DNA from 3 places in the Klebsiella sp. CSG-1 genome. Region 2 is predicted to be linked to each of the others. Evidence: predicted binding sites of a transcription regulator. Region 2 holds the regulator's gene; each other region holds the start of a gene.
What was found. The regulator PhoB, encoded in region 2, activates phosphate uptake and scavenging genes when phosphate is short. The targets are predictions, from matches to a motif close to CTGTCATAAAACTGNCNNAT.
Positions count from the first base shown of each region.

Region 1: kdgR (DNA-binding transcriptional regulator KdgR) is a predicted target of PhoB. The motif match lies at 6,256-6,275, and genes of this name have one in related genera.
Region 3: pstS (phosphate ABC transporter substrate-binding protein PstS) is a predicted target of PhoB. The motif match lies at 2,669-2,688, and genes of this name have one in related genera.

Region 1 covers NZ_JBWNLD010000008.1:212,505-220,378, forward strand. The annotation lists gene mntP (manganese efflux pump MntP) at 38-604, shown strand; gene rlmA (23S rRNA (guanine(745)-N(1))-methyltransferase) at 608-1,402, opposite strand; gene ftsI (peptidoglycan glycosyltransferase FtsI) at 1,464-3,212, opposite strand; gene cspE (transcription antiterminator/RNA stability regulator CspE) at 3,401-3,610, opposite strand; gene AC007G_RS19770 (DUF2627 domain-containing protein) at 3,651-3,767, opposite strand; gene AC007G_RS19775 (YebO family protein) at 4,406-4,690, opposite strand; gene mgrB (PhoP/PhoQ regulatory lipoprotein MgrB) at 4,765-4,908, opposite strand; gene AC007G_RS19785 (YobH family protein) at 5,068-5,307, shown strand; gene kdgR (DNA-binding transcriptional regulator KdgR) at 5,373-6,164, opposite strand; gene AC007G_RS19795 (MFS transporter) at 6,342-7,715, shown strand; gene htpX (protease HtpX) at 7,795-7,874, opposite strand, start outside.
Region 2 covers NZ_JBWNLD010000001.1:793,735-801,608, forward strand. The annotation lists gene malZ (maltodextrin glucosidase) at 1-534, opposite strand, end outside; gene proY (proline-specific permease ProY) at 672-2,045, opposite strand; gene brnQ (branched-chain amino acid transporter carrier protein BrnQ) at 2,169-3,488, opposite strand; gene phoR (phosphate regulon sensor histidine kinase PhoR) at 3,903-5,198, opposite strand; gene phoB (phosphate response regulator transcription factor PhoB) at 5,220-5,909, opposite strand; gene sbcD (exonuclease subunit SbcD) at 6,119-7,321, shown strand; gene sbcC (exonuclease subunit SbcC) at 7,318-7,874, shown strand, end outside.
Region 3 covers NZ_JBWNLD010000005.1:27,323-35,196, reverse strand. The annotation lists gene pstA (phosphate ABC transporter permease PstA) at 1-462, opposite strand, end outside; gene pstC (phosphate ABC transporter permease PstC) at 462-1,421, opposite strand; gene pstS (phosphate ABC transporter substrate-binding protein PstS) at 1,543-2,583, opposite strand; gene glmS (glutamine--fructose-6-phosphate transaminase (isomerizing)) at 2,924-4,753, opposite strand; gene glmU (bifunctional UDP-N-acetylglucosamine diphosphorylase/glucosamine-1-phosphate N-acetyltransferase GlmU) at 4,941-6,311, opposite strand; gene AC007G_RS13430 (right-handed parallel beta-helix repeat-containing protein) at 6,657-7,874, shown strand, end outside.

The sequences.
Region 1 (7,874 bases), on a different contig from region 2:
ATGTGTCATATGGATTTTCCCCGGTCAGGACGCAATGATGAACATCTCCGCTACGATTCTTCTTGCCTTTGGCATGTCCATGGACGCCTTCGCAGCCTCTATCGGTAAAGGCGCTACCTTACACAAACCTAAGTTCTCCGAAGCGCTGCGCACCGGGTTAATTTTCGGCGCCATCGAAACGCTCACCCCGCTTGTCGGCTGGGGGATGGGGATGCTCGCCAGCCAGTTCGTACTGGAGTGGAATCACTGGATCGCGTTCGTGCTGCTGGTCTTTCTCGGCGGACGGATGGTCATCGAAGGTTTTCGCACAACCGAAGATGAGGCATGTGAAGCGCCTCGCCGCCACGGTTTCTGGCTGCTGGTCACCACCGCCTTCGCCACCAGTCTCGATGCGATGGCCGTCGGGGTTGGCCTGGCATTCCTGCAAGTAAATATTATCGCCACCGCGCTGGCTATCGGCTGCGCAACGCTGGTGATGTCGACGCTGGGAATAATGGTCGGTCGGTTTATCGGCCCGCTGCTGGGCAAGCGAGCCGAAATTCTTGGTGGTATTGTCCTGATTGGTATCGGCGCCCAGATTCTCTGGAGCCATTTCGCCGGCTAGTTCTCAGGCCTCACGCTGCCAGCAGTGAATCATAAAATCGGTCTGGCAGCGGAAAGTCGCCTGCGCGCGCAGCGTTTCACGCACCGGCGGCTTCGCCCGCCACGCGAATGGGGTCATCTGCAGCAGCGCTTCAGCCTCGGCCCCGGTCAGCTGCATCGGATAGGCCAGCTGCTGCTGCTGGCTTAATGTAAAGCCAGCCATCTGTTCATGATGTTGCTCATGCAGACGCACCTCGTCGTAAATCAACCCTTTCAGCTCCAGCAAATGCCGCGGCCCCGGCGTGGCGGTAATCACCCAGCCGCCGGGTCTGACCACCCGCGCCAGCTCCTGCGCATTACAAGGGGCATAGATCCGGACCACCGCATCCAGGCTGGCGTCGTCGAACGGCAGACGCTGGCTCGATGCGACGCAAAAATTGACCTGCGGATAGCGTCTGGCCGCCGCGCGAATGGCCGACTTTGAGACGTCCAGCCCCCAACAATGAGCGGCGATAGCGGCAAACGCATGGGTGTAGTACCCTTCCCCGCAGCCGATATCAAGCAGGCGCTCAGGGGCGGCGACGGACAGAAAGTCACTGATGGCATCACGCAGAGGTTGATAGTGGCCCGCGTCGAGAAACGCCCGCCGCGCCTGCATCATCTCCGCGCTATCGCCCGGATCGCGAGACCGCTTAAACTGCACCGGCAGTAAATTGACATACCCCTCTTTCGCCAGGTCGAACTGGTGCCGCTGCGGGCAGATATAGCTATTATCGCGGCGGGAAAGCGGCGCGTGGCAAAGTGGGCAACTGTATGACATGACAACTCCGGTGTCGCTGAAAGGGCGAAAGTGTAGCGCTATTCGCCCTTTCAGACCACTGTTACAACGCCGGCGGCGCGGCATCCCCGCTATGCATCACAATCAGATTTTCCGAACCTTGCGGCATACCGTCCGGCATCACATTTTCCAGCCGCAGCACATCTCCCATGATCTGGCTAAAGACCGGTGCGGAAACCGCCCCGCCATAATAGGCGCCATTGCTGGGATCGTTAATCACCACCACCAGCGCAAACTGCGGACGACTGGCGGGCGCCACGCCTGCGGTATACGCCACATATTTATCGATATATTTACCGTCAGGACCGATTTTTTTCGCGGTCCCGGTTTTCACCGCAATGCGATAATCGCGTACCGCCGCTTTGGTTCCCCCGCCGCCCGGCAACGCCACGCTCTCCATCATATGCTCCACTTCATGCACTATCGGTTCTGGCATGACCCGCGTGCCGATGACCGGCGGGTCGATACGGGTAATCGAGAGCGGTCGTTCAATACCGAAGCCGCCGATAGTGGCATAAACATGTGCCAGCTGCAGCGGAGTCACCATCAGACCATATCCGAAGGCAAAGGTCGCGCGGTCCAGCTGGCCCCAATAGCGCCGTTGAGGCATCAGCCCGGCGCTTTCGCCGGTCAGCCCCAGTCCGGTCGGGTCGCCAAAGCCGAACGCTTTATAAGTATCGATCAGGTGTTGGACTGGCATGGCCAGCGACAGATGCGAAACGCCGGTATCGCTGGATTTTTGCAAAATGCCGGTTAATGACAGTTCGGGATAATAGCCAACGTCGCGAATGCGGTGACCATCAAGCACAAAGGGATGGGTATCCACTACGCTGTCCGGTTGCACAATCCCCTGCTGTAGCGCCGTCATCACCACCAGCGGTTTTACCGTCGAGCCCGGCTCAAAGGTGTCACTGATGGCGCGGTTGCGAAAATCATCCAGCCTGGCGTTATCACGGTTATTGGGATTGAAGTCCGGATAGCTGGCCATCGCCAGTATCTCGCCGGTATCTATCTTAATCAGTACCGCCGCCCCGGATTCCGCCTTATTCCAGTTCACGGCGTTATCCAGCGCATCTTCGGTGACCGTCTGCAGACGTTCGTCGATACTCAGCTGAATATTATGCGCAGGTACCGCCGGCATCTCGGTGATATTTTCGATCACGTGTCCATGACGATCTTTACGCACCAGCCGGCGCCCCGGCTTTCCGGTAAGCTGAGCATTAAAGCTTTTCTCAATCCCCTCAATGCCCTGGTTATCGATATTAGTAAACCCCAGCAGGTTAGCCGCCACGTGCCCCGCGGGATAGAATCGGCGCGACTCATCACGCAGGTTGATCCCTGGCAGGTGCAGTTTGTCGATCCATTCGGCCTGTTCCGGGTTAACCTGACGGGCCAGATAGATGAAGCGCATATGCGGATGGCTCTCAACGCGTTTGGCCAGATCGCTCAGATTAAGGTGCAGCGCCTCCGCCATCGCCTGCCAGCGTGGGCCATAGCCGACGCCACCCTTTTGCATAATGGTTTGCGGGTCAGCCCAGATGGCGCTCACCGGCACGCTGACCGCCAGCGGGCGATTCTCGCGGTCGCTGATGGTTCCACGCTGCACGTCGATGGGTTCTTCGCGCAACGAACGCATATCTTCTTGTTTTACAAGGTTATCTGGAGAAATTATTTGCAGCCAGGCCACCCGCCCCAGCAGTATTCCGAGACACCCGAGAATCGCCACGCACAACAGCCCAAAACGAAGAGGGGTGAAATGAGCAACTGACTTATTTTTGTACTTTAGCACCATAGCTCCAGCCTTATATTGCAACCCTCTGATTTAACAGAAAATCGGCACAACAGGATGCGAAACTATGCGAATAAGGATGTTGTTTTGCAACAAAGCGCGACGGAGGGGGAAAAATGGAAATGTTTTGCAATAAAGACTAAAAAGCCCCGCAGAGGCGAGGCTTTTCTTACAAGATGAGTGGTCTTGAATCAGATAGCAGTAACGTTAACTGCTGCCGGACCTTTCTGGCCGTCCTGAATTTCGAACTCAACGTTCTGGCCTTCAGCCAGAGTTTTGAAGCCATTACCCTGGATAGCGGAGAAGTGTACGAACACATCTTTGCTGCCATCAGCCGGAGTAATGAAACCAAAACCTTTAGACTCGTTGAACCACTTAACTTGACCTTTAATCTTTGCCATTTGCAAAATTCCTTAGACTGTTTTCTTCGCCCACAGGCGCTTACATAGATAAAACTGACACATTACTGCATGAGGCACTAATATAAGGTTCGGCAGAGAAGCGGTATTCAACGACAACGTGTTTACTCAGGACTTCTTTACTGAAAATGCCACACATAAACAGAACTGTACCTCGTTTAACCCGAAAGGTGTTATCACATACAACGTAAATAATGGCAAGCCATTTTTAAACGTGTCTCGATCCTCCGCACAAATTATAAGGTAATCATTTGATCACCTGCACATTTATGCGTCTTTGCCGCCCAGGGTTGCCCTCGCTGCTACCGCAGGATTCGCAATTATAGCAAACCCGATGGTTGCAACTTTTTTACCATAGCTCAACAACTTCGGTTCGTCCAGGTACCCGGCTATTCTAACACCACATTTTCAGCACACAGGGTCAGGGCCGGTGCATAATGATGCGTATAAAAAGTCATATCTATAGTTGAAATTTCGCTTAAATTCTGCGGAGGTAAAGATATAAAATCGTCATCCGCTTCCGTTATAAATATTATTTATAATACAATTTAAACGTGAAGCATTAATGACGATATTTTTTCATCAGACAATTAAAACAGATTGTTATTATTTTATTTGATTAACTAAAAAATCAATGACGTCAATAGCCAGAATTGGGAGCAGGAACACACTCAGGGGGCGAGGAAGTGTAACAAAACGATCGGAAAGGATAAGAAAAAGTTATAACGACTCCTTAGATCCAGGTGCACACCGACCCGGTGCACACCTGTCAGTCAGCTACCGTTCGGCGACGAGACGGATAAAGTCGTCATCGTCTTTCTCTCCCGCCGAAGTCTTAGTAACCTCTTGTTTCTCAGGCTCATTGGCTTCACAGAGACGGCGCAGCAGCGCATTTTGCCGCTTTTGCTGGTCCAGTAACGCCTGCAGCAGTTCAATCTGCTGATTGGTGCGCGAACTTGCGCGATTAACAAAAAACCATAACAACAAACCGACAAGCAGCAGCACAACGGACAGTGCCAACGATGCCAGATTTAAGATCCCAGGATTCAGTAACTCACTCATTTCACCACCTCAAAGAGAAGGCGTCCATTCTACCACTCGCGCAGCAGAAGGAAATCGGTCGTCATAAAAATGTCTTACCAGGGGATAAACTTATTGATTGTGCAGATGCCGCTGAAAAACTGTACATCTTGATCGCACATTACGTTAAGCATCTGAGTCCACAGCAACAAACAGCCCGCTATGATGACTATCAGCAAAACCCAGCGTACTTTTTTCACTCCATTCTCCGCATCAGTATCAGATGTTTCCAGGATAACATGAGCATCTTAAACCGTGGCTAACTGTAATACGAAAGACAAGTTTAGGAATCATAGACTTGTTTCAATACGTGTAGCTGTCAAAATACGCGCAGGGATAATGCAAACCATGAGGCAACAATGCGATTAATCATTCGTTCCATTGTAGTACTGGCTATCGTATGGATTGGTATATTATTGAGCGGCTATGGCATTCTTATTGGCAGCAATCAGAATGCTGCGGGACTGGGGCTTCAGTGTAAATATCTGACCGCTCGCGGCACCAGTACCGCACAATACGTTCATTCTGATAGCGGTATTATCGGTGTTACCGACTGCCCGATTTTACGCAAAAGCGAAACCGTTATCGACAAAGGTTGATGCGTAAAAGCGACAGCGGGAAGCGCATTCCCGCTGTCGTTTAACTGACCACAGCGCCATTCGGATCAGAATGGATAGTCGTTATAGCCCATCTGTTCAGAAATCTTACGCGCCGCCGTGTGCAACATCGCCACATATTCGCTCAGACGCTCTTCTGAGAAACGCAGCGTCGGGAAAGAGATACTCAGGCCGGCAATCACCACGCCAAAGCGGTCGAAAACCGGTACGCCGATGCAGCGCAGCCCCTCTTCCTGCTCTTCATTATCTTCACCGTACCCCTGCTGACGCACCTGATCCAGGACGTCAAGCAGCGCTTGCGTACTGGTGATGGTCCGCTCGGTGCTGCGTTTATATTCGACGCCTTCAAGAATCTGCTCAACTTCAGCGCGATCGCGCCACGCCAGCAGCACTTTACCGATAGCGGTACTGTACAACGGGTTGCGGCGACCGATACGCGAGTACATCCGCAGGTTGTACATGGAGTCGATTTTGTGGATATAGACGATGCTGTCTTCATCCAGCGCGCCCAGGTGGATCGTCTCTTTCGTCAGCCGCGAAAGTTCACGCATCTGGATGTCGGCACTGCGGACCAGGTCGACATTCTGTAGCGCACGCGCGCCCAGTTCGAACAGCTTGAGCGTCAGGGAGTATTTCTCAGATTCGCCTTCCTGCGCCACATAGCCCAGCGATTTCATGGTTTGCAAAAAGCGATAAACGGTGCTTTTTGACATCATGACGCGCTGGGACAGTTCGGTAATGCCAATTTCACGCTCTTCACCAAGCGCCTGCAGAATGCCAAAAACCTTCAATACCGAAGAGACAGAATCTGGCTGCTTATCCAAATCTGCAACTGCCATTTATCACCTCATCGTAACTGTTTTATAAAAATCAGAACCGGTTTTTATTATAAATTCGCATCGCGGCCCCCGCAATCGTTCTTCTGCTCATTCGTTACAAATCTGCGACATACAGCCGAATAATCAATGCTAAAATCATTACTCAGAGAATAATTACCATAAAGACATACATTCACCATGGATAAAAACATTGCCGATGGCCTGCCTTTGCCGCAGCGCTACGGCGCAATTCTGACCATCGTTTTAGGGTTGGCCATGGCGGTGCTCGACGGCGCAATTGCCAACGTGGCTCTGCCGACTATCGCCACCGATTTAAACGCCTCGCCGGCGGCGTCAATCTGGATTGTCAACGCCTACCAGATAGCTATCGTGATTGCCCTTCTGCCGCTCTCTTTTCTCGGCGATATGTTTGGCTATCGGCGTATCTATAAAATCGGCCTTGCACTATTTACTCTGACCTCGCTCGCCTGCGCGCTCTCCCATAGTCTGCAGATGCTGACGCTTGCCCGCGTCGCGCAGGGCCTTGGCGGCGCCGCCCTGATGAGCGTCAACACAGCGTTGATCCGACTTATTTTCCCGCAGCGTTTTCTCGGGCGCGGAATGGGGATTAACTCCTTCGTGGTGGCGGTTTCATCGGCCGCCGGCCCCACCATTGCAGCCGCTATTCTCTCGGTTGCCTCCTGGCAATGGCTCTTTTTTATTAATATTCCGCTCGGGATTGTTTCGCTTATCCTCGCCATGCGTTACCTGCCAGCAAACGTTGGCCGGAGCAAAATCACCCGCTTCGATCTTCCCAGCGCCATAATGAATGCGCTGACGTTTGGCCTGTTGATCACCGCTCTCGGCGGTTTTGCCCAGGGTCAGTCGGGACGATTCGTACTTGCGGAAGTGGCCGCGATGCTGGTTATCGGTTTCTTTTTTGTGCGCCGCCAGCTGCAGATGCCGGTCCCGCTGCTGCCGATTGACCTGCTGCGCATCCCGCTGTTTTCCCTGTCTATCTGTACCTCCATTTGTTCGTTCTGCGCGCAAATGCTGGCGCTGGTTTCCCTGCCCTTCTTCCTGCAGTCGATGATGGGCCGCAGCGAAGTAGAAACCGGCTTGCTGCTGACGCCATGGCCTCTGGCTACCATGGTGATGGCGCCGCTGGCAGGTTATATGATTGAGAAAGTGCACGCGGGATTACTGGGGGCAATCGGCCTGCTGGTGATGGCCTGCGGCCTGTTTGGCCTTGCGCTGTTGCCCTCCACGCCTTCCGATCTGGATATTATCTGGCGCATGGCGCTGTGCGGCGCCGGTTTTGGCCTGTTCCAGTCGCCAAACAACCATACCATTGTCTCTTCCGCACCGGCCCATCGCAGCGGCGGCGCCAGCGGAATGCTCGGGACCGCGCGTCTGCTCGGTCAAAGTACCGGTGCGGCGCTGGTTGCCCTGCTGCTTAACCTGCAGGGCAACAGCGGCACCCACAGCGCACTGCTGTTGGCCGGTGGACTGGCGGTGATTGCCGCAACCGTCAGCGGGCTTCGCGTAACCCAGCCCCGGCCTGGGCAATAGCCGCCCTCCTCAGGCTTCAGCCATAAAAAAATCCGCTGCCCGAGGGCCGCGGATTTTTTTTACCTACTCTGCAACAATGTTACTTCAGGTATTCGCCACTGCGCAGCGCTTCAATACGCTTATCCAGCGGCGGGTGAGTCATGAACAGTTCGCTCATTG
Region 2 (7,874 bases):
ATCGCCGCCATAGAAGGTGGAACCGCCCGCTTCGCCGGTTAACGGCTCATCCCACGATTTCCGGACAATGTCGCGCCCGGCGGCGTGATGATGATAGACCCGATCCTGTTCCGCTTCTCGCGTCTCGCTGCGCGCAAAACGGTCAGGGAAAATTTGATAAAAGACCTGATCGGCCACCCACTGCGGGCCGCTATCCGGCAGATCGACGGCGAACTGCTCCAGCCTCGCCGGCGGAAAACGGTTAAAGCCCTGCGGCGTGAACCAGCGCTGACGATCCGCCCACAGTAGCTTAAAACTGTAGCGCCGACGCGGCTGGCCGCTGGCAAGATTGATTTCGCCCCGCCACGCAACAACGCCCGGATGCGGTTCCTGGCGCAGTCGGTGCATTGGCAGCGAGAGCTCTTCATTATCTTCTTCCGCACGCAACGTCACCCGCTGCGGCAGATCGTCGCCGCTGAGCCATAAAGTGATAAAGAGTCGTTCCTGCTGCTCCTTGATAAACGGAGCCACAGGCAGGTGCCATGCCTTCAACATCGTCATTCCTCTCTCTTTAGAATGGGCACACCTTGCCACAGCCCACAGGCGGATGACTCATCATCACAGGAATTATTGGGGGAGGATAATGGGGGTGGAGAGCGCGCCTGCCAAACCGGGCAGGCGCGGGGGAAGCGTTACTGTGCCTGCGCCAGCTGGCGGTCGCGGCGAGTTTTCCACTGCCAGCCAGCCAGCAGCAGCACAATCCAGGCGAAACCGACGTACAGCGAGATACGGGTGTCCGGATGGTAGCCAATCAGCGCAATAATAAAGACGAGGAACACCAGACCCACGGCAGTCGTGGCGACGCCACCCGGTACCTTAAACTTCAGCGCTTTCGCCTCTTCCGGCGACAGGCGACGGCGGAAGGCAATCTGCGACAGCAGGATCATGATCCACACCCAGACGGTGGCGAAGGTGGCCAGTGACGCAATCACCAGGAAGACGTTTTCCGGCATGATGTAGTTAAGATAGACCGCAAACAGCAGCGCAACGGTCATCACCATCACCGTCACCCACGGGATCCCGCGACGCGAAGTCCTGGCGAAAATCTTCGGCGCGCTGCCCTGCTCGGCCATGCCGTGCAGCATACGTCCGACGCCGAAGACGTCGCTGTTAATCGCCGACAGCGAGGCGGTCAGCACCACAAAGTTAAGGATGCTGGCGGCAAACGCAATGCCCATATGCTGGAAGGTCAGAACGAACGGGCTGCCGTCAGTGCCCACCTGATTCCACGGATAAATGGACATAATCACGAACAGCGTGCCGACATAGAACACCAGAATGCGCATCGGGACCGAGTTAATCGCGCGCGGAATGGATTTCTCCGGGTCTTTCGCTTCACCGGCGGTGATGCCGATGATCTCTATCCCGCCGTAGGCGAACATTACCATCTGCAGCGACATCACCATTCCCAGCCAGCCGTTGCTGAAGAAGCCGCCGTTGCTCCACAGATTATGGATGCCGGTAGGCTGTCCGCCGTTGCCGATCCCCCAGATAATGATGCCGAAACCGGCAAGAATCATGATGATGATGGTGGCAACTTTAAAGAACGAGAACCAGAACTCCAGCTCGCCGAAGACCTTAACGCTCATCAGGTTGACGGCGCAGATAATCAGCACCACGCTGAGCACCCATATCCAGTGCGGTACCGTCGGAAACCAGACGCCCATATAAATCCCGAAAGCCGTCACGTCGGCAATCGCGACAATCAGAATTTCAAAGCAGTAGGTCCAGCCGGTGATATAGCCCGCCAGCGGGCCGAGATAATCCTGCGCATAGCGGGAAAATGAGCTGGCGGCAGGGTTATGTACCGACATTTCTCCCAGCGCACGCATAATGATGTACGCGGCCGCGCCGCCGATAATATAGGCCAGCAGGACGCTCGGGCCCGCCATTTTAATGGCGTCAGCTGAACCATAGAACAGGCCGGTACCAATTGCGGATCCCAGCGCCATAAAGCGGATATGCCGGGTACTTAGCCCGCGCTTAAGTTTGTTACTACTTTCCATCGTATTCCATGCCGTTTTTCTCTTCAGACCTTCGCCGGAGCAGGCCGCAAAAGAGGATTACCTGAAAAACAAAAAACCACGGGACCCAAAGTCCCGTGGCTTAACACTGATTAAAACCGTCGGTTAATGCGCGCTGGAGGTCACCTGACGTCCTGCCGCACGGTCCCAGATCACCGCCAGAACCACCATCACGGCGGTAGGCATCAGCCAGGCAAGACCCTGCTCAGCCAGCGGCAGACGCGAGGTCCAGGCCGGTAACATCTCCGCGAACGCCGACGATTTAATGCCGTCAATGATACCAAACATCAGGCTGATAAACATGGCCGGCGCAATGACGCGGGACGAATTATGCCACCAGTTGCGGGTAAAGCTTAAGACCACCAGGGCGATACATGGCGGATAGATAGCCGTCAGCACCGGAATCGAAATCTGAATCAGATGGCTCAGCCCCAGGTTGGAGACCGCCATCGAGAAAATGCCGAGGATAAATACCAGCGCGCGATAGGATAATGGCAGGTACTGCGCGAAGAACTCCGCACAGGCGCAGGTCAAGCCCACCGCGGTCACCAGACAAGCGATGAAAATCAGCGCCGCCAGCATAAAGCTCCCCGCGCCACCGAAGGTGTGCTGGACATAGGCATGCAGAATCGCCGCGCCGTTAGCGGATTGATCCACCAGTGTCGCGCTATCAGACCCGAGGCGGAACAGCGCCAGATACAGCAGCGTCAGCCCCACGCCGGCCATCAGTCCGGCCCAGACGGTGTAGCGAGTCAGCAGGCGCGCTTCCGTTACGCCGCGAGAGCGCGCGGCGTTAACAATGACGATACCGAACACCATGGCACCCAGCGTATCCATGGTCAGATAGCCGTTAACGAAACCGTTCGAGAACGGCGCGGTGCGGTAAGCTTCCAGCGCATTGCTGATCGAGCCAGCCGGCCAGATAATTGCCGCAACGGACAAAATGATCAGCGCAATAATTTTCAGCGGTGCAAGGAAATTCCCCACCGTATCCAGCAGTTTGCCCGGATAGAGCGAGACCAGGATCACCAGCGCAAAATAGATCACGCTGTAAATCATCAGCGGCATCGCGCCGTCGCCGGTCAGCGGGGCAATCCCGACTTCAAAAGAGACCGTTGCGGTACGCGGCGTCGCAAACAGCGGGCCAACGGCCAGGTAACAGACCACCGCCAGCAGGATGCCGGCCACTTTGCCAATCGGCGTACTCAGGCTTTCCACGCCGCCGCCGACTTTCGCCAGCGCCACAACCGTCAGCACCGGTAAACCCACGGCGGTAATCAGAAAGCCAATAGCGGCGGTCCAGACGTGTTCACCGGCCTGTAAACCCACCATCGGAGGGAAGATAATGTTGCCTGCGCCAACGAACAACGCGAAGGTCATAAAGCCCAACGCGATAATGTCGCGAGATTTTAACTGATGGGTCATAAATTCATTACTGCCTGTGGATGTGGTGTTGTTAACAAACGGAAAATACCGTGTCTTCCCCTGAGGGAGGATACAGCGGTGGTTGCCGGAAAAATCAGCGGGATATGCTCCCGAACACGCGTGGGAAAGAATTGTTTTTTGAATTACCACGCAAAAACAGTCTGTCTGCGACTGCATGGGGGGCAATTTAAACGCTTATAACGTTTTAATGCAAGGCGGGATCGCAAAAGCAGATGATTATGCTAAGTCTATTTTTATGAGCGGGATTATTGACCATATCTAAGGAAAACCTCCGGCTAATCATGCGAACAAAAAAGCAGCAGGCGTTCATTAATTACGCGGCTAAAAAGTGACTGCAAACGAAAATGACCAGCCGAAGCTGGTCATTGGCAAGTCATGTTGACAAGGGCGCGTTCAGGCGCTTTTTTTGGCAATTAAACGTTCCGGGAGTAAGAAACTAAAACGCGTCCCTTTACCTACCGTACTCTCAATTTCCAGGCGACTGTCGTGATGATTTACCGCATGTTTGACAATCGCCAGCCCAAGACCGCTGCCGCCGGTTTGCCGCGAACGCGCCTTATCCACGCGATAGAAGCGCTCGGTCAGACGCGGAATGTGCTCGGGCGCAATCCCCGGACCGTTATCCTCGACGCTGAACAACGCGCCATGCGGCGCCCGTTGCCAGCTGACGGTAATCTCCGTCCCCGCTGGCGTATGGTTAATCGCGTTATACACCAGATTGGACATCGCGCTTCGCAGCTGCTCTTCGTTGCCCAGCACCAGCAGCGTCTCATCGACGTGGAAGTGGAGCGTCTGCTTCTGCTGGCTGAGCGTCTGGGCTTCTCGCTCCACCACCCGCAGCATCATCGGCACGTCGATTTTGTCATTCATGGCCAGCGTCGGCGCCGCTTCAATCCGCGACAGCGTCAGCAGCTGCTTGACTAACCCCTCCATGCGCTGGGTTTGCTCGCGCATCGTGTGCAGCGCTTTTTCGCGCGTCATCCCTTCCAGCACCTGCTCCTGCATCATCTCCAGATAGCCCTGCAGTACCGTTAACGGCGTGCGAAGCTCATGGCTGACGTTGGCAAAAAAGTTGCGCCGCGCGCCTTCCAGCTGGTGCATCTGCGTCACATCGCGCGCCACCATCAGCCACTGTTTGTCGCTGTAGGGCATGACGCGGATCTCCAGATGACGAGCAGTATTGAGGACCAGATTGAGCGGCTTTGAGAAATCCCTGTTTTTGAGGTAGTGAGCAAATTCAGGGTAGCGCAGGAGGTTAAGAATATTTTGTCCACTGTCGTCCGGCCAGCGCAGATTGAGGATCTGCTGAGCCAGACCATTACACCAGAAGATGGCCCCCTCCTCCGTCGTCAGCACCACCGCATCGGGCAACGACTCCGCCCCGCTACGAAAGCGTTTGATCAGACTGCCCAGTTCGCGTCGGCGCTTTTTATTGCGCATCTGCATCTGGTGAAGGCCGTAGAGCAGCGGTTCCCAGCTGCCGCTTCCCGGCGGTGGCGTCATGCTACGGTCGACCCATAGCCACCATGAAAGACGTAATAAATTCCAGAAATGCCAGATGAGAAGTCCGGTTACTGCCGCCAGCAAAAACCACGGCAGATAACCCACCACCGCCCCAAGAATCAGGGCCGGGATACAACATAAGAAAAGCTCAAGCGCCAGCCTTTTCCATGACAGCCGTTCCAGCACGGTTCACACTCCTGTCGAGATTCAGAAACGGGCGGAGAAACGATATCCCGTGCCGCGGACCGTTTGTACCATCCGGTCATGGCCGCTATGTTCCAGCGCTTTACGCAGACGGCGAATATGCACATCCACCGTTCTGTCTTCTACATACACGTTCGTCCCCCAGACGTGATTCAGCAGCTGTTCGCGGCTGTAGACGCGTTCCGGGTGAGTCATAAAGAAGTGTAGCAATTTAAACTCCGTCGGCCCCATGTCCAGCGGACTTTCTCCGGTCATCACCCGATGGGAGGAAGGGTCAAGGCTAAGCCCTTGCATTTCAATCACTTCTTCCACAGCCATCGGCGAAATACGGCGCATCACCGCTTTGATTCGCGCCACCAGCTCTTTCGGTGAAAAAGGCTTAGTGATGTAATCATCGGCGCCGGTTTCCAGACCACGTACACGATCCTCTTCTTCACCGCGGGCGGTGAGCATGACGACCGGGATATCGCGGGTCATCGCCTCACGCTTGAGCAGCTTGATAAACTGGAGACCCGATCCGCCCGGCAGCATCCAGTCGAGGAGAATCAAATCAGGCCAGGGTTCATTGAGTTGATTCACCGCACTGTCATAATCTTCCGCCTCGACGGGCTGAAAGCCGTTTTGCTCAAGAACAAAGCAGACCATTTCGCGGATCGGAGCTTCATCTTCAACGACCAGAATTCTTCTCGCCATTATTTACCCTGTATTTTTTAGCCATCAGTATAGAGTGCGGCGCCATTATGCGTCAGTTTTGTGACAGATTTATGAAGAAAATGACCGTCATATGATAGCGGATTTTGAATAATGACAAGGAGTAACAATCGATCCTGCAGGCGTTAAAGGGGCAACCTGCCGGATGACAGGTATATAATGCGCCCATGCTTTTTCGCCAGGGAATACTTATGCGCATCATCCACACCTCTGACTGGCACCTTGGCCAGAATTTTTACAGCAAGAGCCGCGCCGCCGAACACTCGGCCTTTCTCAACTGGCTGCTGACCAGCGCGCAGGCGCACGAGGTCGATGCCATTATTGTCGCCGGCGACATCTTTGATACCGGCTCGCCGCCAAGCTACGCTCGCGAGCTGTATAACCGCTTTGTGGTTCAGCTTCAGCAGACCGGCTGCCAGCTGGTGGTACTGGCGGGCAACCACGATTCGGTGGCGACGCTGAATGAATCCCGCGATATTCTGGCCTTTCTGAAAACCACGGTGGTGGCCAGCGCCGGCCATGCCCCCTTTATTCTGCCGCAGCGCGACGGCACCCCCGGCGCCATATTTTGCCCGGTCCCCTTCCTGCGCCCGCGCGAGCTGGTCACCAGCCAGGCCGGACACTCCAGCGGCGAAAAACAGCAGCTGCTGTTGAACGCCATCAGCGACTATTATCAGCAGCAGTACGAAGCGGCCTGCGCCCTGCGCGACGATCGTCCGCTGCCGATCGTCGCCAGCGGCCACCTGACCACCGTCGGCGCCAGCAAAAGCGATGCGGTGCGCGAGATCTACATCGGCACGCTGGAGGCATTTCCCGCCAGCCATTTTCCCCCCGTTGATTATATTGCCCTCGGCCATATTCACCGGGCGCAAAAGATTGGCGGCAGCGAACATATTCGCTACAGCGGCTCCCCCATCGCCCTCAGCTTTGATGAGACAGGAAAAAGCAAAAGCGTCAATCTGGTGACCTTCACCGACGGGCAGCTGACGGAGGTGCTTCCTCTGACGGTGCCGGTGACGCAGCCGCTGGCGGTGCTGAAAGGCGATTTCTCCAGCATCAGCGAACATCTCACCCAGTGGCGGGACGCCCCTCAGGAGCCGGTCGTCTGGCTGGATATTGAAATTACCAGTGACGAATATCTCCATGATATTCAGCGCAAAATTCAGGCTCAGACCGAAGATCTGCCGGTGGAAGTGCTGCTGGTTCGCCGCAGCCGCGCCCAACGTGAACGCATCCTGGCGGGCGAGCGGCGGGAGACGCTGAGCGAACTGCAGGTCGAGGAGGTGTTTGAACGCCGCCTGGCGCAGGAAACGCTGGAAGAGGCGCAGCAGCTGCGCCTGACGCAGCTGTTCAACGAAACGCTGCATAGTCTGAATGGTGAGGAGCACCTGTGAAAATTCTGAGTTTGCGCCTGAAAAATATCAACTCGTTAAAAGGCGAATGGAAAATCGACTTCACCGCAGAACCGTTCGCCAGCAACGGGCTGTTTGCCATCACCGGCCCCACCGGCGCCGGGAAAACCACTCTGCTGGACGCTATCTGCCTCGCGCTGTATCACGAAACGCCGCGTCTGAGCAGCGTCTCGCAATCGCAAAACGATCTGATGACCCGCGATACCGCCGAATGTCTGGCGGAAGTGGAATTTGAGGTCAAAGGGACCGCCTATCGCGCCTTCTGGAGCCAGAACCGCGCCCGCAATCAGCCGGAGGGCAACCTGCAGGCCCCGCGCGTTGAACTGGCGCGCTGCGACGATGGGCAGATCCTCGCCGATAAAGTCAAAGATAAACTCGAACTTACCGCTTCGCTCACCGGACTGGATTACGGTCGCTTTACCCGCTCAATGCTGCTTTCGCAAGGCCAGTTCGCCGCGTTCCTCAATGCCAAACCGAAAGAACGCGCTGAGCTGCTGGAAGAGCTGACCGGCACCGAAATCTACGGTCAAATTTC
Region 3 (7,874 bases), on a different contig from region 2:
CCAGCCGGAGAAGTGCTGCATCTGCGCAACCACGATGGTGTAGACGAACAGACCCACGACGATGGACGGCGCGGAAAGCAGGATATCGTTAATAAACCGGATCACTTCCGCCAGCACAGACTTACGCCCGTATTCCGCCAGATAGATACCCGCCATAATGCCTAGCGGCGTACCGAAAACCGTCGACCACAGGATCAGCAGGCCGCTGCCCGCCAGGGCATTCGCCAGACCACCGCCCGCGGTGTTCGGCGGCGGCGTCATTTCGGTAAACAGCGCCAGACTCATGCCATCAATACCGCGGGTCACGGTGGACATCAGGATCCAGATAAGCCAGAACAGCCCGAAGACCATGGTTCCCATTGACAGGGTCAGGGCGATACGGTTTTTCAGCCGGCGTTTAGCCTGCATCTTACGACGCGATTCAGCCAGCTCTGTGCTGGTTTGCAATTCAATCGTTGCCATTAGCGCGCCCCCTCACTCTTCGCCAGACGCATCACCATAAACTTCGATGCGGCCAGAACAATAAAGGTAATCACAAACAGAATCAGCCCCAGCTCCATCAGCGCCGCCACATGCAGCCCGGTTTCCGCTTCGGCAAACTCATTCGCCAGGGCGGAAGTAATACTGTTCCCCGGCATATACAGTGAAACGCTATCCAGCTGGTAGGTGTTGCCGATAATGAAGGTCACCGCCATGGTTTCCCCCAGCGCGCGCCCCAGACCGAGCATCACGCCGCCGATAACCCCGTTCTTGGTAAATGGCAGGACGATACGCCAGATAACCTCCCAGGTCGTACAGCCGATACCGTAGGCCGACTCTTTCATCATCACCGGCGTTTGTTCAAACACATCGCGCATGACGGCGGCGATGTACGGAATAATCATGATGGCCAGAATAACGCCCGCCGCCAGAATACCGATACCAAATGCCGGACCGGCAAACAGCGCCCCGACAAACGGAATCGTCGACAGGACGTTGCCCACCGGCTCCTGAAAGTAGGTAGCAAACAGCGGAGCAAAGATAAACAGGCCCCACATGCCGTAAACGATACTTGGGATGGCCGCCAACAGTTCAATGGCGATACCAAGAGGGCGTTTCAGCCAGGCAGGGGAGAGCTCCGTCAGGAACAGCGCGATACCAAAGCTCACCGGAACGGCGATCAGCAACGCAATAAATGAGGTCACCAGCGTGCCATAGATAGGCACCAGCGCACCGAAAATTTCGTTGGGCGCATCCCACTCTTTGGTCCACAAAAAGGAAAAACCAAACTTCTGAATGCTTGGCCATGAAGAGATGATGAGGGAAACGATGATGCCGCCCAGCATCAATAGCACAATCAGCGCAGCCAGTTTGACCAGCACGCCGAAAATTATGTCACCCTTTTTCCCCGGAGGGTTAAATGCCGGCTTGGTTGCAGCCATAGATTACTCTTTAAGTTCGGGCCCGAAAGGCCAGTATTTTACTGACCTTTCGGGCAAAGGTAATGCTATACACATCATCCTTTAAGCTGCCACTGGCGGACAGCTTAAAGTCTGGCGGTATTTAGTACAGCGCTTTACCGCTGCTGTCTTTCACGTTGGTTTTCCATGCAGCGCGAACCTGCTCAACCACGCTTTCCGGCAGCGTTGCGTAATCCAGTGCGTTGGCTTCTTTACTGCCATTTTTGTACGCCCAATCGAAGAACTTCAGCACTTCAGCAGTCTGTTCTGGTTTGGTCGTGGCTTTGTGTACCAGGATAAAGGTGGTTGAGGTGATCGGCCATGCATTCTCACCTTTCTGGTTAGTCAGATCCTGTGCGAAGGATTTGCTCCAGTCGATACCTTTAGCCGCGTTAGCGAAGTTATCTTCCGTCGGGCTGACCGGCTTGCCATCTGCGGAAAGCAGTTTGGTGTAGGCCAGGTTGTTCTGCTTCGCATACGCGTATTCTACGTAGCCAATGGAGCCCGGCAGACGTTGAACGAAAGCGGCGATGCCGTCGTTACCTTTACCGCCCAGACCGGTCGGCCAGTTAACGGTAGAACCCGCGCCAATCTTAGATTTCCACTCTTCGTTCACTTTCGCCAGGTAGCTGGTGAACACGAAGGAAGTACCGGAACCATCGGCGCGACGAACCACGGCGATATTCTGAGACGGCAGCTTCATACCCGGGTTGAGTTTAGCGATCGCTTCGTCATCCCACTTTTTAATTTTGCCCAGGTAGATATCACCCAGAGTTTTACCGTCCAGAACCAGCTCACCCGACTTCACGCCAGGCAGGTTGATTGCCAGAACCACGCCACCGATCACGGTCGGGAACTGGAACAGGCCTTCCTGAGCCAGTTTGTCATCGGCCAGAGGAGCATCAGAAGCACCGAAATCGACGGTGTTAGCAATAATTTGTTTTACACCACCGGAAGAGCCAATACCCTGGTAGTTCACTTTATTGCCGGTTTCTTTCTGATAGGTATCAGCCCATTTGGCATACACCGGTGCAGGGAAAGTTGCGCCCGCGCCAGTCAGGCTTGCAGCTGCAAATGCAGAGAAAGCGCTCATCGATAAGGTCGCGGCGACAACTGTTGCGACGGTGGTACGCATAACGTTCATAATGTCTCCTGCTGGATTCGTAAATCGTTGTTTCGAGGCTATGGTGAGCAAAATAGGACAAAGAGGTGACAGTAAAATGTACGAATTATTACAGTTTTATGACACTCAAAAAGACAGCCGACTGGTGAAAATAAAAACAATATAAATCATACTGTTAATTATTTAAGTGACCGTAAGATTGCAGAAAAATTTTCTTTTTATGACACTTAAAATCGTAGTCGAAGATGACGGTTTGTCATAAACCCGCGCAGCGGCATTTTTCACCAGAGCACTGAAAAACGATCGCCGGAAATAAAAAAAGGGCCGCCGGATGGCAGCCCTTTGTCTGATGCGTGTTGGCTTATTCTACGGTGACCGATTTCGCCAGGTTACGCGGCTGGTCGACGTCAGTGCCTTTAATCAGCGCAACGTGATAGGCCAGCAGCTGCAGTGGCACGGTGTAGAAGATCGGCGCAATCACCTCTTCAACATGCGGCATTTCAATAATGTGCATATTGTCGCTGCTGTTGAAACCCGCCTCGCCATCGGCGAAGACATACAGCTGGCCGCCACGCGCGCGAACTTCTTCAATGTTGGATTTCAGCTTCTCCAGCAATTCGTTATTCGGCGCAACGACGATCACCGGCATTTCAGCGTCAATCAGGGCCAGAGGACCGTGCTTCAGCTCACCGGCCGCATAGGCTTCCGCGTGGATATAAGAGATCTCTTTCAGCTTCAGCGCCCCTTCCAGCGCGATCGGATACTGATCGCCACGGCCAAGGAACAGCGCATGGTGCTTATCGGAGAAGTTCTCGGCCAGCGCTTCAATACGCTTATCCTGCGACAGCATCTGCTCAATACGGTTCGGCAACGCCTGCAGCCCATGAACGATATCATGCTCAACGGCGGCATCCAGACCTTTAAGGCGCGCCAGTTTTGCCACCAGCAGCAGCAATACGGTCAGCTGAGTGGTAAAGGCTTTGGTCGAGGCCACGCCGATCTCAGTGCCCGCTTTGGTCATCAGCGACAAATCGGACTCGCGGACCAGAGAAGAACTCGCCACGTTACAAATAGCCAGCGATCCGAGGTAGCCCAGCTCTTTTGACAGACGCAGCGCGGCCAGCGTATCCGCGGTTTCACCGGACTGGGAAAGCGTGATCATCAGGCTGTTGCGACGCACCGCCGATTTGCGATAGCGGAATTCAGAGGCGATTTCCACATCGCACGGCACGCCCGCCAGCGCTTCAAACCAGTAGCGAGAAACCATGCCGGAGTTATACGAGGTGCCGCAGGCTACGATCTGGATATGTTCAACCTGAGACAACATTTCATTCGCATGCGTGCCCAGCTCGCTGAGATCCACTTCGCCATGGCTGATGCGCCCGGTGAGGGTGTTTTTGATCGCATTCGGCTGTTCGTAAATCTCTTTTTGCATGTAGTGACGGTAGGTGCCTTTGTCGCCTGCGTCGTACTGCAGATTAGATTCGATCTCCTGACGTTTCACCTGCACGCCTTTGGTATCGAATACGGTCACGCTGCGGCGAGTCACTTCCGCGATATCGCCTTCTTCGAGGAAGATAAAGCGACGGGTAACCGGCAGCAGAGCCAGCTGATCGGAGGCAATAAAGTTTTCCCCCATACCCAGACCGATAACCATCGGGCTACCGGAACGCGCTGCCAGCAGCGTTGACGGGTCACGGGAATCCATGATCACCGTACCGTAGGCGCCGCGAAGCTGAGGAATGGCTCGCAGTACCGCTTCACGCAGCGTGCCGCCCTGCTCCAGCTCCCAGTGCACCAGGTGAGCAATCACTTCGGTGTCAGTTTCAGAGACGAAGGTGTAACCACGCGCTTTCAGCTCTTCGCGCAGCGGTTCGTGGTTTTCGATGATACCGTTATGGACCACCACAATGTGTTCAGAAACATGCGGATGCGCGTTACCTTCAGACGGCTCACCGTGCGTTGCCCAGCGGGTATGGGCAATCCCCGTACCACCGTGTAACGGGTGCTCTTCTACCGCCTGAGCCAGCATCTGGACTTTACCGAGACGACGAACGCGGGACATATGCCCTGCGTTATCAACCACTGCCAGACCGGCAGAGTCATATCCACGGTATTCCAGACGACGTAAACCTTCGAGAAGGATTTCAGCAATATCACGCTGCGCGACTGCGCCAACAATTCCACACATAGTTAAATTTCCTGATAATGGCGTTATGCCATGCGTTGTCGCTGACCTGTATTTGCCCGCGTTACGGGCGCCCCGAGCCTTGTAGAGAGTGGGGTTATTTTTATGGTACTGCCTGCGGACGGGGACCTATATTGATCCTCTCATCCTGGTTCGCCGGGCGGTTTCCCCCCCGGCGACAATCCAAACATTACGTCTTCTTCACCGGACGCTGCCAGCCCTGTTTATGGACCTGCGGCACACGGCTTAAAACCAGTTCGTTGTCGGCAATATCGCGCGTGACCGTCGTACCGGCGGCAATCGTGACGCCGTTACCCACGGTCACCGGCGCCACCAGCTGAGTGTCGGAACCGACAAACACATCGTCGCCGATAATGGTTTTGAATTTATTTGCACCATCGTAGTTACAGGTAATGGTACCGGCGCCGATATTCACGTTGTCGCCGATTTCCGCGTCGCCGAGGTAGGAAAGATGCCCTGCCTTCGAGCCTTTACCCAGCCGCGCTTTTTTCATTTCTACGAAGTTGCCAACATGCGCGCCTTCCAGCAGTTCGGCGCCAGGACGCAGGCGCGCGAACGGACCGATGGTGCAGGCAGCCTGCAGATGAGCATCTTCCACAACCGAATACGGGCTGATCTCACAGTCATCGCCAATGGTGCTGTTTTTGATCACGCAGCCGGCGCCGATCTTCACACGTTCACCCAGAACCACGTTGCCTTCGAGGATAACGTTAGTATCAATCTCCACATCGCGCCCATGTTTCAGGGTACCGCGGAGATCAAAACGCGCCGGATCGCGCAGCATCACGCCTGCCAGCAGCAGTTTTTCCGCCTGTTCGGATTGATAAACGCGCTCCAGACGCGACAGCTGCAGGCGGTTGTTTACCCCTTCAACTTCGCTTAAGCGCTGCGGATGAACGGCAACGATTTCACGCCCTTCCTGATACGCCATGGCGATAATATCGGTGATGTAGTATTCACCCTGCACATTGTTGTTCGTCAGCTTCGCCAGCCAGCGTTTTAAATCCGCCCCACCAGCGATCAAAATACCGGTGTTAATTTCCTGAATCTGACGCTGCGTATCGCTGGCATCTTTATGCTCCACGATGCCGGTAACCTGACCGTTTTCACGCGTAATGCGACCATATCCGCTCGGATCGTCCAGCTTCACCGTCAGCAGGCCAATGCCGCCCTGTGGCTTCGCCGCGCGCAGGCGTTGTAGCGTATCAACGGAAATCAGCGGAACATCGCCGTACAGCATCATGATGTCTTCATCATCATGGAAGAACGGTGCCGCCTGTTGCATGGCATGGCCGGTACCGAGCTGTTCAGCTTGCAAGACCCAGTTAAGATTATCTTCATGCAGCGTCTGGCGCAGTAGATCGCCACCGTGCCCGTACACCAGATGTACGGCCGAAGCACCGAGATCTTTAGTCGCATCAATAACATGCTGCACCATTGGCTTCCCGGCCAGGGAGTGCAGCACCTTAGGAAGATCGGAATACATGCGGGTCCCTTTGCCTGCGGCAAGGATAACCACGCTCATCGCACTGTTTGACATACGCATCCTGACAACAATTAGAACGAAAAGTAAAAGCCTTTCACGTTGAAATATCTACATATTTTTCATCATGAAACGAGACGAGGATAAAACGCTCTGGCTCAACGATATACACCATTTTATGGTGCTCTTTTTCACCGCTGCAAATAAGTTTATCTCCTAAAAACGCGCATAAGGGAGATAAATCCCTGCTATCTCACTGCTTTTCCTGTTTTTTTGACACCTGAATAAAGCAAGGTAATAAAATAAAACACAGTTTCAATATTCGTTAATTGTGACGCAACAAATAGAAACACCATTTCATTATTATGATAATGCTGCTCAATAATTACCCAGGAGACAAAAATGAATAAAAAAATACCTTTGGCATTAGCCCTTTGCAGCACAATTATCGCATTACCGCTGCAGGCTGACGAGCAGCATGTCTGGCGAGGCATCGCTTTTGGTCAATCAACTGACGTGAATTTTTCCTCCAACGTACTGCCGGAAAAGATCGGCGTTAACGATGTAACGATAGCAGGAAAAAAACTGGCTCCGCAGGATGTTGCCAATCTCCAGGCTCCTGTCACCATTGAGAGTCGGGGCGGAAAAATAGCCAACTCGCACGACGGTCTGACCTTCTTTTATACTGAACTACCGGCCCGACAGAATTTCATCCTGCAGGCCACGGTGACGGTGGATCAATTTGGTCCGGAAAATGGCGCCCTTCCGGCAGCACAGGAGGGCGCAGGGCTGCTGGTTCGCGATGTCATCGGCCATCCGCGGCAGCAGCCTTTAGTGGTTGGCTACGAAGAGTTTCCGGCAGCATCCAATATGGTCATGAACGCGATTATGACCCAGGATAAAAAAGATCGCTCGCGCGTCAAACTCCAGGCCATTACCCGGGAAGGGATCGCGCAACCGTGGGGAAACGCAGGTTCGACTATCAACCGGCTGAGTTATAAAGAGAATATCGATCTTAAGCAGACACCGGACTTCCAGCTCAGACTCGAACGTACCAACGAGGGATTTGTCACATCATGGGCGCCCGTCGGCAGCGATAAGTGGGTGAGTCAAAAAGTGCCTCATGCCGATCTGATCACGCAACAGGATAAAGACAATTACTACGTTGGCTTTTTTGCTTCTCGTAACGCCAAAATCACCGTCAGCCATGCATCTCTGGTGACATCCCCGGCGAATATCGTTGCTTCGCAGCCCTATGTTGCCAAAACCTGGCCGGTGGTGATGCAAATCGCCTCAGGCGTACAAAGCCAGAGCGCAGATTACGTATTGCAGGCCCGGGCCAGTGACGATGGCGATTTCACTGTTCGTCAGGATGAGGTGACGATTGGGATGAATAAAAAGGTCAAAGCCGGTGAGATGTTTACTCAACCCGCGACGCTCAAAGAGAAAAATACCTTTGAAATTGTTTTTACCCCCGCCAGCGGCCAAAAACCCATTACGCAAAGCCTGACGGTTGAACGCAACCAGCGTGTTGAAGGGAACACGCTGCATGTCTCCCCTGAGGGGCAGTCTGACGCGAAAGGGACGCTGGATTCTCCGCTCGATCTCTCCACCGCGGTC